DNA from 4 places in the Paenibacillus gansuensis genome. Region 1 is predicted to be linked to each of the others. Evidence: riboswitches for the same ligand, from Rfam matches in the RefSeq annotation. Region 1 holds a riboswitch; each other region holds the start of a gene.

Region 1 (3,946 bases):
GGCTATTACCGATTGTTTTGTTATCGTTCCATATATTAGTTAATGTTGGTATCGAATTATGATGATCCATTTTCATAACTGAAACGACGCTTTCATAAAATAAAATGTAAACGATTTCACCAACAGAGGAGGCGGTCGTACATACTGGTGCGGCAAGCGAGCGTTTCTTTTCTCGCTTCAGCGTTACCGCTTTTCAACTTTTCATTGGAGGAGAACATTGATGAGGAACAAGTTTTCATTTGTACTGCTTTCGTTCGTGATGATGGCGGGACTCCTATTCTCGTTTGTGCAGCAGCCCGTCGCTCATGCGGCTTTCGGCGCTTCCGATTTTCTAAAAACGAGCGGAACCGTAATCAAAAACAATTCCGGTACAGGGACCATCGTTAATCTTCGCGGCCCCAACCTCGGCGGGTGGTTGCTGCAGGAAGCCTGGATGTCTCCCATGAATACCCCTGATCAGTATACGCTGACTAAAACGCTATGGAGCCGCTTCGGAACGGATATGAATCACAGTCTTCAGCAGGGTTATCATGATGTGTGGATTCAATCGAGTGATTTAGACAATATCCAGAGCATGGGACTCAATGTGGTACGGGTGCCGATGTATTGGGAGGACTTCATGAATCCGGACGGCAGCATGAAACCGGACTCTATCTCTTTCCGGGAGCTGGATTGGGTTATCAACCAGAGCGCGCTCCGTAACATTTACGTAATTCTGGATTTCCACGGTATCCAGGGAGGGGATTGTCCATGGCAATCCTGCGGCATATCGGACTCCAATCAGTTATGGAGCAATCAAACTTACCAGGACAGAACGGTGCAGATTTGGGAGCGAATCGCAACCCGTTATAACGGCAACCCGGCGGTGGCAGGGTACGATTTAATGAATGAACCGTTGGTTACAATGGGATCGGCGGAAAATGCTGCACAGGTTAAACAAAAATATGATTTATATAACCGCCTGTACACAGCGGTTCGCGCCAAAGATCCAAACCATATCATTATTGTAGCGGCGTTCTTCGACTGGGAGCAATCCTTGCCGCCGTCGACATACGGCTGGACGAACGTTGTCTATGAAACGCATCATTACAACACGACGAACTATAATGATTGGAATTTGACTAATTCCATGATCGATAATTGGTTGACCAAAATGGCCCAATATCAGACCAATTACAACGTCCCGGTTTACGCAGGCGAGTTTTCCTTCGGTCAGCTTGATTTGACAGAGAAATGGCTGGCCGGGCTGAATAATTTGAACGCCTCCTGGTCCAATTGGTCGTATAAAGTAACCGGTGGAGGAAACTGGGGTTATTATCATAATAATATGAATCCCGTACCGGATATTTATAATGACAGCGCAGCGACTATCACGTCCAAGTGGAGCAAGTTCGCCACAAGCTATTTCCAAGCTAACACACCTTTCATTAATGTCGTTAAAAAGTATGCCGGCCAAAGTCCAGTTAGCCGTACAACATCGAGCATAAAAGCTATGGCAAACAATAAATTTGCTTCTGCCGATAACGGAGGAGCCAGTCCATTGGTCGCAAACCGCGATATAGTTAATGATTGGGAAAAGTTTACCGTTGTCTCAAATTCCGACGGGACGGTCTCTTTCTTGTCCAAGGCCAACAATAAATACGTAACGGCCGATCTGAACCAAGATGCGAAGCTGATCGCGAGAGCGGCCACCATCCAAGGATGGGAAAAGTTCCGTTTGATCGACCGCGGTAACGGAAAAGTGGCCCTGCTGGCGCTAGCCAACAATAAGTACGTCAGTGCGGACTTGAATTTAGGCGCCGTCCTTTACGCGAATCGCGATACGGTTCAGGGCTGGGAAGAGTTTGTCATTAGCTCGGCGCCTTAAAGTAAACGTTCGCAAAGGTTACATTAAAACCAGCCATCAAAGGCTGGTTTTTCTTATTGTAACAAGGTTCCTTAATGACAGATTACTAATGCGAAATCTGTTAATTATAGTTTTAATCCAATAGAACTATAAACCTCCTATTATTTTCTTGTGAATCTCCACAATTCACCAATTTATGCTATAATAATGCACATAACATTAGTATTTTAGTATATTAGTACTAATTATCATACCGAAAAGGCAAACCCATCGTAAGGTGGAGACGCAAAGTCATGGGTCCTGAGAAGGATCGCCAGACCGCCGAAGTGTTGTGCAAGGCAGGGAGTATTATGCCGTAGAGCCGAACGCTTGGATGCGTTGCGGCTCTTTTGTTTTTCGGGGAATAAGGGGTGGGAATGTGATAGGTAAGAAGAAGTTTGGTAAAGGTTTGGCCGGTTTGATAGTTTCATCACTATTGTTTAATTTATTGCCGGTTCCAGTATGGGCGGAGGCTGCCGATCGACTTGGCGAGGCCGTGGCTGCCGGTGTAGAGGCGATCAAGGCCAATACGACGGCAGGAGAGGTGCAAGATCCGTGGACCGATGATCCGGACCGGACCGAAACTCCGAAATTCTACTCATTTGAGGGGGATCAAGTATTTAAAGAGCGTCCCGATATGGAGGAGAAGGGCGGTAAAGGCAACGCATACTTGAAGCTGTCGGATGCGGCGGATATTTTTCCGAACGATAAAGACCAGATGACCATATCTTGGACTGATAATTTGAAGAAGTGGATCGACTCGCAGGAAGGGGAGCCGGTAAATGCTCCCGCGGGTTATACCGTAACCCTAAATTTGAAAGAAGTCGGTACTAAGAAAATTTATCCATTGATGACCGCCAGCAAGGATAGCAGCGGTGTGAATCAATTTATATGGACAGGGAAGGACGCTTCCGGCAAGGAAATTCCGGATGGAGTCTATCACTTGCAGCTTACAGCGCACGCGTTAACGGTGAAATTCTCTATTCCTTCGGAAAGTCCGGGCGGACAGGCTGATATCAAAGAGGTCCCGGCTCCCCAATATGATACCGAGTTCAGGATGGTCTTGCTGGACCGCACGGGGCCGGAAATTATGGGCGTACATCCGCTTGGCGGCGGCAGCTTAGCGGTGGAAGTCCGTGATTTGGTTGCCGGAATGAAGAAGCTTTCTGTGAAGGGCGATACCGAGAAGGTGAAAGTGTGGGAGACCGCCCCGCTTCGGATCGCTTTGTCCGCACAGCCGGGCGATGCGGAAGAGATGCTTATCACTGCTGTAGACATCGTGGGGAACAAGACGGAGGAGAGGCTGCCGGTCCGTCCGTTCATGCCTGGAACAGGCTCGGAAGATCATTTGCCGAACGTGGAGTCCGTGGTGGCAGACAAAGAGGTGAGGGTGAACCTCACGACCGGCAACGGGATGCAGACCTTCCAGGGATTTACTCAGAAGAGCCCGGGCATCGACCTGGACGTTTATTTTACATACAATCACCAGAACCGGCAGAAAGGTCCTTTCGGCTATGGCTGGAGCTTTAATCTGGACTCCCGATTGACAAAATGGACAACCGGAGACATCACCTGGCAGGGCTTCGACGGAACGCTGTATTGGTTTAAGCCGGAAGGCAATGATTATATCACCTATACCAACGGGCAGAAGCAGCATTATCCCAAGTTGAAGCTGGACCCGAATTTGGATAGCGAGGATGACAAGAATGCCTTCATTATCGAGTGGCCGGATCAGCTGAGATACCGTTTTAAGAACGACGGACGGTTTTGGTTGATTCAAGACCGGAATGAAAACCAGATCTATTTTGAATGGTCAGGCGTGCTTACGTACCCTACTCTTGATTACAGGATTGAGTCAGTATATGACACGAACAAGCATCGCGTCGATTTCATATACGATAAAGATACCGATAATATAAAAACGACTATCATTACGAATCTTTTAGGCCATGCGGATTTAACTGTCCAACAGAAGTTTTTCTACATGTACAATAAAGCAGGAGAGTTTGTAGGCTACAGGGACCCTTCTAATAAACTGATCCGCTTCGTCTATGATGACCT
Region 2 (3,946 bases), on a different contig from region 1:
CGAACTTATAGACACGATGAATAACAAAATTAAAGAAGAACGGTATAAAGATTACTTGCCGCTCACAGCGGATCAAAAATCGGAAATGAAAGAAAATGAGATTAAGTTGTGGGAAGAAAAAGCTAAAAGCGGCTTGCTTCGTAACGAAAGCTTGGTCCAAAAAGGCATTACCGATTTGAGAACTGATGTTACCAAGCCTGTGAAAATCGGCGCCGACGATGTAACGCTGGGTGAATTAGGGCTTGTAACCGGAAAGTATTACGAAGGAGGGAAGCTAACGTTAAAGGATGAAGCGAAATTAAGACAGATGATTGAGACCGATCCTGATAAGGTAATGTCCTTCTTTACGGGAAAAGGGGCAACTCATGACGAAACAGGTTTGTTTGAAAGAATGAAAGATAATCTTCAGGAAACTCTTAACGCGTTCGCTTCCAAGGTCGGCACATCGGCATACTCTTCTTCAACAACACAGCCGTATAATACGGAAAGCATGATGGGCAGGGAAATAAAAAAACTATTAACTCAAATTTCGGAGAAAAGCAGCAAGCTAACAACGTTAGAGAACAACTATTATAAAAAATTTAACGCTATGGAACAAGCTATGAATAAATACCAAGCTCAGTCGGCATCCTTAATGAATTCCTTTGGTGGTCAATAGAGCTTAAAAAGAGGGAGGCTCTTATGCTACAACATCAAAAAATTACAAACAAGTATTTGGAGAATGCCGCTTTAACAGCGACTCCTGCTCAGCTGCTGATAATGTTATATGATGGAGCGATTCGCTTTTGCAGGTCTGGACTTGAGGCGATTGAAAACAATGATTATGAGCAGACGAATATTAATTTGTGCAAGGCTCAAGCTATCATCAATGAATTTATTTCTTCTTTGGATTCTAGTCATGGAGTGTCGGACGGGTTGCACAAGCTGTACGAGTATATGAATTATTTGCTCATCCAAGGAAATATAAAAAAGGTTAAGTCCCCAATTGAAGAAGTGCTGGGCTATCTGATAGAGCTAAAAGAAACGTGGATTGAAGCAAGCAAATTGATTATCTCCGGCAAGTCTCAGGCGATGACTCATGCCTAAATCATTGTCAGAATTAGAGGAGCATACCCAGCAATGGATTGGACAGATTGAATTGCTGTCTGTTGAAGAGATGGTTCAGTATGTTGACAAACGGGAAGAACTGATTCAACAGATACTAAATTCAGACCAGATTGAGATTAATGCAGAGCACTTTAGGGATAGAATTGTAAATCTGCTCCTAAACGATCATGTTATCTTGAACAAAATGCAGCAGCTTAAAGAAGAATCGCTTCATAATTTCAACATGGCCGCAATGGCTCGAAAACAAAAAAATAGATATGAAGAGAATTTTATTTCAGATAGTATCTTTTTCGACCAAAAAAAATAGATTAATAATATTCTATAATTATCCAAATGAATATGGCAAACTTACAGTGATGTAAGGACGCAAAGCCATGGGTCTAAAGTTTAGATTCGCCAGGTTGCTTTTTGTTCCAATCAGAGCAATAGCAACCAGCTGTTGCTTCTTTTTGCATGTTGAACTGGTTTACCAAGAAGGAGGAGAACTATGAAATCTTTGAATAAAATAGTATGCATCGTCATGTCGCTTATGTTCTTGTTTTCGTCTTTGTGCTACGTAACTCCAGCATCTGCAGCTACAGATTATGTTTCAGTGGACAGGTCTGTAAATCCTGCAACTATTACAACAGACAAAGAGGCTGAAGTTACCTTGGATATTAAGGGTACGCCACCTGTTAATGTAATTGTGCCGAACGACGTTATTGTAATCATCGATCGTTCGGGCAGTATGACAGGTCAGAAAATGACAGATGCAATAAGCTCAGCTAAGCAATTTGTTGATATGATGGATCTGACGAAACATAGAGTCGGCGTTGTAGATTTTAGTTCCGATGCCCAGGGACTGCCTCTTACTACGGACTCGGTTCAGGTAAAGAATTATATTAGTAATCTTAATGCAGGCGGAGCCACCGCTACTGGAGATTCCATCCTAAAAGCTATGGAGATGCTTGAGAGCAGAAGGCCAGAGGCACAACCTGTTATTGTGCTTATGACGGATGGAGATGCGACTGTGCCTACAGGAACCGCTTACCAGTACGCTAAGGAAAAGGCAAATTTAGCCAAAGAAGAAGGAATTGTATTTTACACTATCGCATTGTTGAATACAACAGACAACCCGGATACAAGCGGACCTAATATTTTGTTAAAAGAAATGGCTACCACTTCAAGTCACCATCACTTTGTACTTGGGTCAACCGGACTTGCCGAAATTTATGCGGCGATTGTTAAAGAGATAGGCATTGCTAGCGCATACAATGTGGTTGTGTCTGATATCGTTTCCCCTGAATTTGAAATTGTCCCCGATTCCTATAAGGATAATATCCCTCAACCTGTGGTGAATGGAAACACGTTGACATGGAGTTTCTTGGAGTTAAAGAATAATACCCTTACCTTTACATACAAAATCAGACCTAAAGACCTTAACAAGACAGGTACTTTCTACACATCTGATTATAATTCGAAGGCTACCTATTTAGATTATGCGGGTGCTGCAAGAACGAAATTAATCCCTCAGAAATATTTAAAAGTTAATTTTCCCGCACCTACAATTACATCTGTTCAACCAAACAGCGGGCATCCAGACGGCGGAAACGAAATTACGATAATCGGTTCAAATTTCCGTAATGGAGCAACTATCACTATTGGGACTAAACAGGCTTTAAATATTCAATGGATAAGTGCAATTGAGTTGAAAGCTGTTGTGCCTCCAGGCGTACAAGGTACGAGTGAATTAACGGTTAAAAACCCTGACGGGCAGACAGCGTTTAGCACTTATCAGTATAAGGCCGAACCCATTATCACACTAATTGATCCTGCGAATGGTCCGCTTGCTGGTGGAAATATCGTAACGATTACGGGAAGATATTTCATGTCCGGCATTAAGGTGACTATCGGCGGGAAACCGGCGGCCATGAATTATTATCATGGATCTACCCTTATGAAGGTAGTTGTTCCGGAAGGCGAAACATCCGGGGCGAAGGATGTTACATTAACGAATCCAGATGGAACCACTGTGACTGTTCAACAGGGGTACACTTACAATGAACCAGTACTGCCTAAGTTGGAAATCACTTCGATTACACCCAATACTGGACTAGTTAGTGGAGGAGAATTTGTAATTATAGACGGCAATCTATTTACCTCTTCCTCCAAGGTTTATTTTGGGGCTAATTTAGCGAATATGGTCACATATTATTCCCCGCAAAGAATTAAAGTAGCAGCTCCTAAGGCAACTCAACCAGGGCCGGTGGATGTAAAAGTTGAAAACTCGGACGGCTCCAGTGCTGTTGCTCCTGCTGGATACAGCTATGATCCTCTGCCTGCGGCGCCAGCTCCCAAGATTACGGTGATAACACCGAATACCGGGGTAATCAGTGGAGGAACCGATGTGTTAATTGATGGCAGCGGATTGTCTTCTCAATCGAAAGTGTTTTTCGGAAATGTTGAGGGCAAATTAACGACTTATTTCTCAGGTTCAAGAATTAAAGTGACTACCCCGCCATCTCTAACAGAAGGGGTCGTGGATGTAAAGGTTGTAAATCCGGATGGTCAAGAGGCGACTGTAACAGGAGGTTATACTTATACATTACCTCCTAAAGCAGAAGCTCCTACAATTTCTTCCATAAGCCCCGATTCTGGTTATTTGTCCGGCGGTACGCTTGTCAATATTAACGGTACGAACTTTGCCTCAGGAGCAAAGGTGTATTTTGGAAATAATTTAGCTCAATTTAATTACATGGTTACGGGACGCATTCAAGTCACTTCTCCAGCAGCTGTATCTAAAGGCCCAGTCGATGTTAGAGTCGTTAATCCAGACGGACAGGAAGCCATTATAAGCCAA
Region 3 (3,946 bases), on a different contig from region 1:
GCGATCCAGGCGGAGAATGCCAGATTGAAAAAAGCGACGGTCTCCCTGGCCACGATGGACGAACATACCAACCTGAAAAATATCCGCTCCTTCCAAAAGGATGCTACCATCTTTATGGCCCTGTCCAAACGGTATCAGATTCCTCTGACACTGGTTGTGGCCAACGTGAAGTATTGGGATGAAATTAAGCAGATGATCAGTGAGGACCAGATGACGGAGGCGATTTTCGATGTTTCTTCGCTCAGCCAGACTACCATCCGGACGAACGACTCCCTTTACATGCTTAACAGCAATAACCCTACGTGGGGCATGCTGCTATTTACGGACAGGGAAGGCGCCAACATTGTCATTGACCGGTTGAGGGACAAGGTGGAGGATCTGAATATGCAGGATTATGCAGGACGGTTCTCCGTGGAGCTGGATTTGAGGATCGGTGCCGTGGAATATGACGAAACTGCCATTGAATCGCCGCTGGATTTCATCTCGCAGGCGCGGAAGCAGCTGGAATATGATGTGTAAGCATCCAGGGTTTCAGTGCGGCAAAGGAACTTCGAATACGCTCATCAAAAACCAGATAATGAAGATGGAAATCAGATAAGTAAGCACGGGACGGGTGTAATGAAGGCGCAGCATCAGGTACATGGTGGGGTAAAACAGGGCCTCCATCCAAAACCGGTATCCGTTCATTAATTCCAGCCTGCCGAAGGCGATAAACACATATTCCACAGCCAATGAGCCGGCTACCCACAGCAAAATATATTTGCATTGACGCCAGGCCCGTTCGCCGAAAGGGTAGTTCGTTAAGTACATTAAGGCAACAGAAGGCAGGATGAGGAACGTATAGAGGAGATCGACCGCCACATGAGAGCGGGGAAATAAGTGCGGGTCCGGATGATAACTCCATAGAAGCTTATCCTGGCACAAAATGTTATAGAGCAGGTCACAGGCGGCGGGATAGAACATCGACAAACCGTATTTCTGCCAATCGCGCCAGTCCCCTTTAAAATATACAAAGCAAAGGATGGCAAGCGTAAATAATACATGCATGAAGTTCTACCTCGCTTGACTGGAGTCACGCTGCTTACAGATACTTGTTACTGTGCTCTAGTTACTGCCAACTTATACCTTTCGCCGCAGGGCGTCGGAAAGACAACAAAGGGGCTGCCTCAAGGTTATATCAACCTTGGGGCAGCCCCTTCTCTTAAAAGAACGTCCGATACAGCATGTACAAATTCAGCGACACGATTATAACGGCAACGGTCCAAGCCAGCACCTTCAGCCATATCTCCTTCTCGTTAGCACTGCTGTTGTACAAACCAAAGAGTGTTGTCTAAGTGCAACTTTTACCCGAAAAAAATAGGAATGATCAAGTATATGCAAAAAAATTCATGTGTTATTTTATGAATATTGTACCAGTGTAACTTTTCTTGTCAAGGTAAAAAGACTGGATGGTAATTGATGAAAAAACAGTTATGAACGGCTTAAAGCGGTATAATTAGAAAACAATGAATTTCAACGGAAGGAGAATCCTAAGGGTGAAAACACTGCTTGTTACAGGCTATCGGGCTCAGGAATTGAGCATATATGACCAGAAGCATGCAGGGATCGTCTATATCAAGCAGGCTTTGCGGGATAAGCTGGTTCCGTTGATCGAAGAAGGGCTGGAATGGGTGATTACGGCGGGTCAATACGGGGTGGACCTGTGGGCGTGCGAAGTTGTCATCGAGCTGAAGAAACAGTATCCCGATGTAAAACTGGCTATTATTACGGCTTATCTTAATCCGGAAGAGAAATGGCCCGAGGCCAAACAGGACTATTACCGCGGGATTCTCAAAGGCGCGGATTACTGCGGATCGGTCAGCAACCAGCCGTACAGCGGTGTGTGGCAGCTTACGGCAAGAGATCAGCTGCTGCTTAGGAAATCCGACGGCATCTTGCTGTTTTATGATGAAGATGCAGGTGAGGCCAGCCCCAAATATATGAAGCAGCGGGCTTTGAAGAGGCATGAGGAAGACGGGTACGCCTACTTGACCATTACAGCCGAGGATGTACAAAGCATTGCAGACGAACAGACGCGCGACATGCAGTAAAATACCAACCTTATGGTTGGTATTTGCGGCTAACATAAGCGGTCATCCTTGGTTTAGAACCATGATTTGCCGATATACTTCCATAGCTTCAGTATGCTTGTCCGGATGATCAGCATTCAGCAGCAGGCCGTATTCATTCTTCATCCGTACCAGCAATTCACGGTAATGGCGCTTCTTTTCTTCTTGGGGAAAAGAGGACCGTTTCATCGATAAGGCATTGTGGAGGTAGTCTGAGGGGCTTTTCATGCTATACATCTCCTAATAAGAGCGACCTCTTGTTAGGTAACACAGCCGGCATAGATGCGTTATCCGTAGCCCTGGTGCTTTGCGTCCCTGCCTTTCGGCAAGTTTGCCTTTGTCTGTAAGCGGTTCCCGCTGGATGGTTTACTTACGTACATCCTATCACAGGGCCGCCGGATATCACCATAGTTCCAAGGTCTGTCTCTTTGTGAATTTGCGTGTTTGTAGCTGGGCGAAAGGGATGAAAACCGTGGAACTCCTGCTGTTCCTTATAAAAAGAACAGGCAGGCGTACCACGGTTAAGGGAGATGTTATAACATTTGGGCCCTGTGATTCCGTGCCGCGAGCGCGGGCAGCGGGTTCTCCTTCTGCCGGGACAGGTAAGCTACCATGAGCCAGATCAAGAGCACGCCGGCGATTTGCGCCATGGAAACGGACTGGCCCAGGAAGTACCGGTTGATGAGCAGGGCGGCCGCTGGAAACGACAGCTCGGCGATGGCGGCATAGGCGGCTTGCGTGCGCTGCAAGCCGTAGTAGTACAGGAGCAGCCCTGCCAAGCCGGGAACCAGCGAGAGCAGGAACAGGTCCAGCCCGAGGGGGAAAGTCAGCTCCCCGAGGGCTGGGGTCAGTCCGCCCTGCAGCGTCTGCAGCAGGGTGAGCATCGGCAGCGCGCAGAAGACGCGCAGCCCGGTCAGCTCCGCGAAGCTGAAGCGCTGGAGCAGGCTGCGGCCGAAGGTCGTGCCGCAGCCCCAGAGCAGCGCAGCAGCGATCGCGAGCAGGGAGCCGGCCCACTGGCCGCCGTGTGCTGCGGTGAAGGGGGCGGAGAACCCGAACGACAGCACGTAGGCGCCGAGCAAGGCTCCGGGCAGCACGACGTAGTAGGTGCTGGACCAGCGCTCGCGCAGCAGCCATTTCGCCGCCAGGACGGCGAAAAGGGGCTGCAGTTTCTGCAGCAGGACGACCGCGCTCGGGTGGCCGTAGCGGAACGCTTCCGTGAACGCCCAGGTGGCGAGGGCGGAGCTTCCCCACGAGACGGCGAGCAGGAGCAGCCACCCGCCGGCAGACAAGCCGGACAGCTTGCGGAAGGCGCGGATGATCCAAGGCAGCATCATCAGGCTGATCAAGGCATGCTCAAGCCAAACGATCTGCAGCGAGGTGAGCCGCTCCACCAATCCGCTGCGGAACAAGGCGTCCGTGCCCCACATGGCGGCCCCCAGCGCCACCCAGAGTAAGCCGCTGCGTCTGGCATCCGGCTTGATCATGCTCTGTTTCCTGTTTTGGCCGAATCAACAACATTCGCCAGAAGCTGTGCCGCTTGGTCTACCAGTTTCGGAGAGTTGGACTTTACGCCGCGGAACTTGCGGTTCTCTTCCACGGCATGTACGCCGAATCCTTCCAGGTCATAAGCGGTCATCATCATTTTCATCGTTGGAGCCTGGACGACCAGGAACCATTCCCGGACCAGCGGGTGATCTTCCGGCAGGTGAATATATTCTACATTCGGATGCGCCGGGCGCTCCTGGTCAGGAACGCCGAAGATATACACCTTCTCCGCCGTTTCCGCCATCGTAAAAAAACGCTCCAGTACGGGGGCCACGGCACGGGAAAGCTTCTGG
Region 4 (3,946 bases), 160 kb from region 1:
GGAAAAACCTCATTTTTGGTGAGACTGCCGATTGGCGGCAAAGATACATTTAACATCAAGCAAAAGTCAGGTAAACAGCGGGAGGAGGGCTAGACTTGCTGATAGAGCTTTCAGGCCCGGATAAATCGTTAGTTTATGAATACTTATAAAACTACGGACGTAAGGTGGGAATGAGAGTGACACTTCGGATTTATGTCCCTCGTCAACATAACAAAAAGGCCGGCCTCTAACGAGACCCGGCCTTTTATCCTTGGCGGAGCGTAAACACAGTCAGCTCCGGCAGGCACCAGAAGCGGATCGGATGCGTGGAGACGCCGATTCCGCGATTGACGTAAAGCTTGAGCCTGCCTTGCCCAAGCTCGAACAATCCGTCGATGTACTTGCGCGCATACTCCGGCGTAAACACCGCTCCGTAGAACGGCACCCGCACCTGACCGCCGTGGCTGTGTCCCGAAAGCTGCAGATCCACAGGAAAGCGGAGCGCTTCGTCCGCCAGATCGGGCTCATGCGCCAGGAGGATCGTGAACAGATCTCCTGTGGAAGCCGGCAGCGCACGCTCCAGGTCCGCGCTGCCCTTCAGCACATCGTCCACGCCCGCGATCCGCAGGCGTGAACCGTTCCGCTCTATGGTACCGGAACGGTTTATCAACATGGAAAAGCCGCCCTCCGCCATCACCTCGGCCACATGACGGCTGCCTGCAGTGTAGTCATGGTTCCCCAGCACGGCCCATTTGCCCAGAGGCGCCTTCAGGCGTGACAAAATGCGGGAACAGCCGGACGCCTCCTCGCCGATATAAGTGTCGTACATATCGCCCGTAAAGCACACCAGATCCGGGTCCAAATTCTGAATCCGGGACACCAGCTTTTCCAGGCGATCCAGCCCATAATGAAAATCCAGATGAACATCGCTGAACTGAACGATCCGCAGACCGTTGAATTCGGAGGGCAGGCGGGGAAAGGTCAGCGTCAGCTCTTTCACCTGCAGCAATCGCGGCTCCAGATAACGGGAGTAACCGAAGCCGGCGAAAGGGGAGGCCAGCAGGCTCCCTGCCAACAGGCCGCCCAGCTTGATAAATCTGCGCCGGGTCAGCTGCGGTGAGGGCTTCACTTCTGGTTCGCCCGCCATTTGTTAAATTCAAGAAACTCGCGGAACTGTTCCTTGCTGACTCCGGAGTTCATGGCCTCCCGTACGAGCTCGGCCCATTGCTGGTCCAAAGCGGTGTCGTTCCCCGTCTGGCCGGAAGCGGCATCTGCCGGATGGTTCTGCAGAATATCATCCACCGAAACATGCAGAGCCTCCGAGATCTTCTCTAGAAATTGAATGGATGGGTTAGACTGGATATCCCGTTCCATATTGCTTAAATATGATTTTGCTACACCGGCACGTTCTGCTAGTTCAGATAAGGAGAGTTTCCGTTCCTGTCGCAAGGCTCTGATGCGATGTCCTATCATTCTGATCGGTCCTTTGTAATAGAATAGAATTGCTGTACGTACATGTTACCTCCTATTATACCTCTAAAACGAACGATTGTTTCATATAAAGAATAAAAATTCCGAAATTAGTCGAAATGATCTAGGTAACATTCCGCCGTTCTGTCGATTTATAGGTTTATATACGTACTTTAATGAATAATTTAACAGTTTTTTGGAATTTACATCTATTTTTTTCCTTATTTCACAAGGGATCGAGACCAAATAACCATTTTGCAAAATAATTACATTTTAGGACATTACATTTTGACATACTTTTTAGCCGAGCCTTAGTATGATAGTTGTATAACGGACGTTGAATCGGCAAAAGGCAAACCTCGCTGAAAAGCAGGGGCGCAAAGTCACAGGTCTAAAGCATCGTGCTATGACAGCTGGACTGCCTGGTATCACGGTTTCGAATTGGATTGGGAGGAAAGTTTGGATGATGAGCGCCAATCAGGGTTGGATCGAAGAAGAATTGGATCAAGAGTGGGTAGACTTACTGAGCATGGCACGGCAGCTGGGCATCACGCCGGATGAGGTAAAGCTGTTTATTGCGGGGGCCGCCCCGGTACAAACTCCATGATCTCGCGATCCAAACTATCTTTCCCATCGGGTGCCGGGCATCAGAACGGAGACTGGCAGCTGCTCCCGTTGAAGACCAGGGATTTTCAAATCATTTCTGTTTGGACGCGGGAATGGATGGATCCGTTGAACCCGCACGTTTATGAATTAACGAAGTTTTCCTGTCCGGGATATACGGACTATATCAAGATGCAGCAATCATCCCTTGTTCCGGAGACCATTCTTCTGGCGTTGTATGCAGGGAATGACATCGCAGCTTTTGCAGAGTACTCGCTGGATGAGGAGAAGCTGTTTGTAAATAACTTTGCTGTCGATGCCCGGTTCCGTAACCGGGGGGCAGGCAGGGCGATGCTGGACGCGCTGGAGCACATAGCGCAGGACCAGGGGCGGCCGGCGGTAGAACTGGATTGTTTTGTATGGAACGACGCCGTTTTGCACATGTATTTGAAAAGGGGATACTTAGTCACATCAACTTCTTACTGGCTTACCGGTCCTAATCCTGCGGCCGCCTTCCTGCCGTCTGAAGCATGTGCTGTGTATGAATCCGCTTCGTCGGAAGACTGCCATAACCGCTACGGGTTCTCCACCCTGCGTCTTAAAGTGAACGGTGCGGACCAAGCGGTATTTCGGCTTCATGAACGGTATTTTCGAATCGTTTCGGGAGACAATCCGTTGTCGCCCGGGTTGCTGCGGGCGCTGTACTCTATAGACCCCGGAAGAGAACTGTTCGTTATTTCGAAACAACCTGAGCTTGCCGGAAATCCCTCATTTCAGCTAGTCAGCGCAAGTGTACGAATGAGGCTAAGCCTAAGTTAAAATACACGTCCATTCTTACATTGACATGTTCTTTATAAAGAACTAAAATGCAAGTAACACATGGCTGCTCTCTTTTTTTGCCAATCATGTTCTTTTTAAAGAACGGCACAGTTTAACCTGAATGAACAATGATCCTTTGTAAAGGTGGATAACCATGAAAGATTACGCAGTGTACGGAGTTTCCCAAGCTGAAGCCTGGCATGAGGTGCTGTCGAAAGTGAACGGCGCAGATATCTACTTCACGCCGGAGTACGGACGCTTGGCGGAAAACAACGGGGAGGGAACATCCCGTCTGTTCGTATACCGGGAGGGGGACGCGGTCGTGTGCTATCCGTTCCTCATGAGAAGCCTGCGAGAGTTGGGGCTGGCTTCCATCCGTCAAGAAGGCAGGGAATTATTCGATATCATTTCCCCATACGGTTACGGGGGGCCGATCGCCAATGTGGAACACACCGGGGAGACGGAGCCGTTCTTCGGAAGGTTCGCGGAAGTGTTTGAAGCCTTCTGCGGAGAGAACGGCATCATCGCCGAGTTTGTCCGGTTCCATCCGCTGTTGAACAACTACAGGAATTATCCGTCCGTGAAGCCGGAATATATCCGTAATACCGTCCACATCGATCTAACCGGCCCCGGCACGGACGTATTGGACAGCCTGACAGCGGGCTGCAGAAACCGCGTGCGCTACGCGCAGAAACACGGCGTAACGGTGACCCGCGAACAGCCGCCGGGGCTGGATGTGTTTCTGAATCTGTACTATGCCACCATGGACAAAAACAAGGCAAACGCCTATTACTATTTTTCCGAAGGCTACTTCAGCAATATGCTCGATTTTCTCCGCGAAAGCGCCGACCTGTTTGTAACCAGGCTGGGCGGGCATGTGATCGCATCCACCTTTTTTCTGCGGTACGGGGATTATGTTTCTTATCATTTGACCGGTTCCGACAAGGAGTACTTGAAGTACGCTCCTTACAATCTGCTCCTGACAGAGGCGGCGAACTGGTACAAGGCGCAAGGGTGCAAATATTTGCATTTGGGCGGGGGCTACACGGGCAACGACGAACTGTTCCGTTTCAAA

What was found. A riboswitch is a leader RNA that binds a small molecule or an ion and turns the genes downstream of it on or off. The one in region 1 is predicted to bind cyclic di-GMP.
Region 2: another riboswitch for cyclic di-GMP. It lies ahead of ACFSUF_RS24450 (IPT/TIG domain-containing protein); the one in region 1 lies ahead of ACFSUF_RS15500 (RHS repeat-associated core domain-containing protein).
Region 3: another riboswitch for cyclic di-GMP. It lies ahead of ACFSUF_RS18330 (hypothetical protein); the one in region 1 lies ahead of ACFSUF_RS15500 (RHS repeat-associated core domain-containing protein).
Region 4: another riboswitch for cyclic di-GMP. It lies ahead of ACFSUF_RS16225 (anti-repressor SinI family protein); the one in region 1 lies ahead of ACFSUF_RS15500 (RHS repeat-associated core domain-containing protein).

Annotation. Positions count from the first base shown of each region.
Region 1 covers NZ_JBHUME010000009.1:63,572-67,517, reverse strand. The annotation lists gene ACFSUF_RS15505 (cellulase family glycosylhydrolase) at 221-1,867, shown strand; cyclic di-GMP riboswitch class I at 2,097-2,172, shown strand; gene ACFSUF_RS15500 (RHS repeat-associated core domain-containing protein) at 2,265-3,946, shown strand, end outside.
Region 2 covers NZ_JBHUME010000019.1:349,437-353,382, forward strand. The annotation lists gene fliD (flagellar filament capping protein FliD) at 1-658, shown strand, start outside; gene fliS (flagellar export chaperone FliS) at 682-1,086, shown strand; gene ACFSUF_RS24445 (hypothetical protein) at 1,079-1,414, shown strand; cyclic di-GMP riboswitch class I at 1,439-1,516, shown strand; gene ACFSUF_RS24450 (IPT/TIG domain-containing protein) at 1,595-3,946, shown strand, end outside.
Region 3 covers NZ_JBHUME010000011.1:228,468-232,413, reverse strand. The annotation lists gene ACFSUF_RS18345 (diguanylate cyclase domain-containing protein) at 1-519, shown strand, start outside; gene ACFSUF_RS18340 (CBO0543 family protein) at 532-1,047, opposite strand; gene ACFSUF_RS18335 (DUF1273 domain-containing protein) at 1,536-2,090, shown strand; gene ACFSUF_RS18330 (hypothetical protein) at 2,133-2,336, opposite strand; cyclic di-GMP riboswitch class I at 2,369-2,454, opposite strand; gene ACFSUF_RS18325 (DMT family transporter) at 2,642-3,592, opposite strand; gene ACFSUF_RS18320 (DICT sensory domain-containing protein) at 3,589-3,946, opposite strand, start outside.
Region 4 covers NZ_JBHUME010000009.1:222,769-226,714, reverse strand. The annotation lists gene ACFSUF_RS16240 (sensor histidine kinase) at 1-93, shown strand, start outside; gene ACFSUF_RS16235 (metallophosphoesterase) at 245-1,108, opposite strand; gene ACFSUF_RS16230 (helix-turn-helix domain-containing protein) at 1,105-1,452, opposite strand; cyclic di-GMP riboswitch class I at 1,791-1,875, shown strand; gene ACFSUF_RS16225 (anti-repressor SinI family protein) at 1,913-2,056, shown strand; gene ACFSUF_RS16220 (GNAT family N-acetyltransferase) at 2,053-2,871, shown strand; gene ACFSUF_RS16215 (lipid II:glycine glycyltransferase FemX) at 3,026-3,946, shown strand, end outside.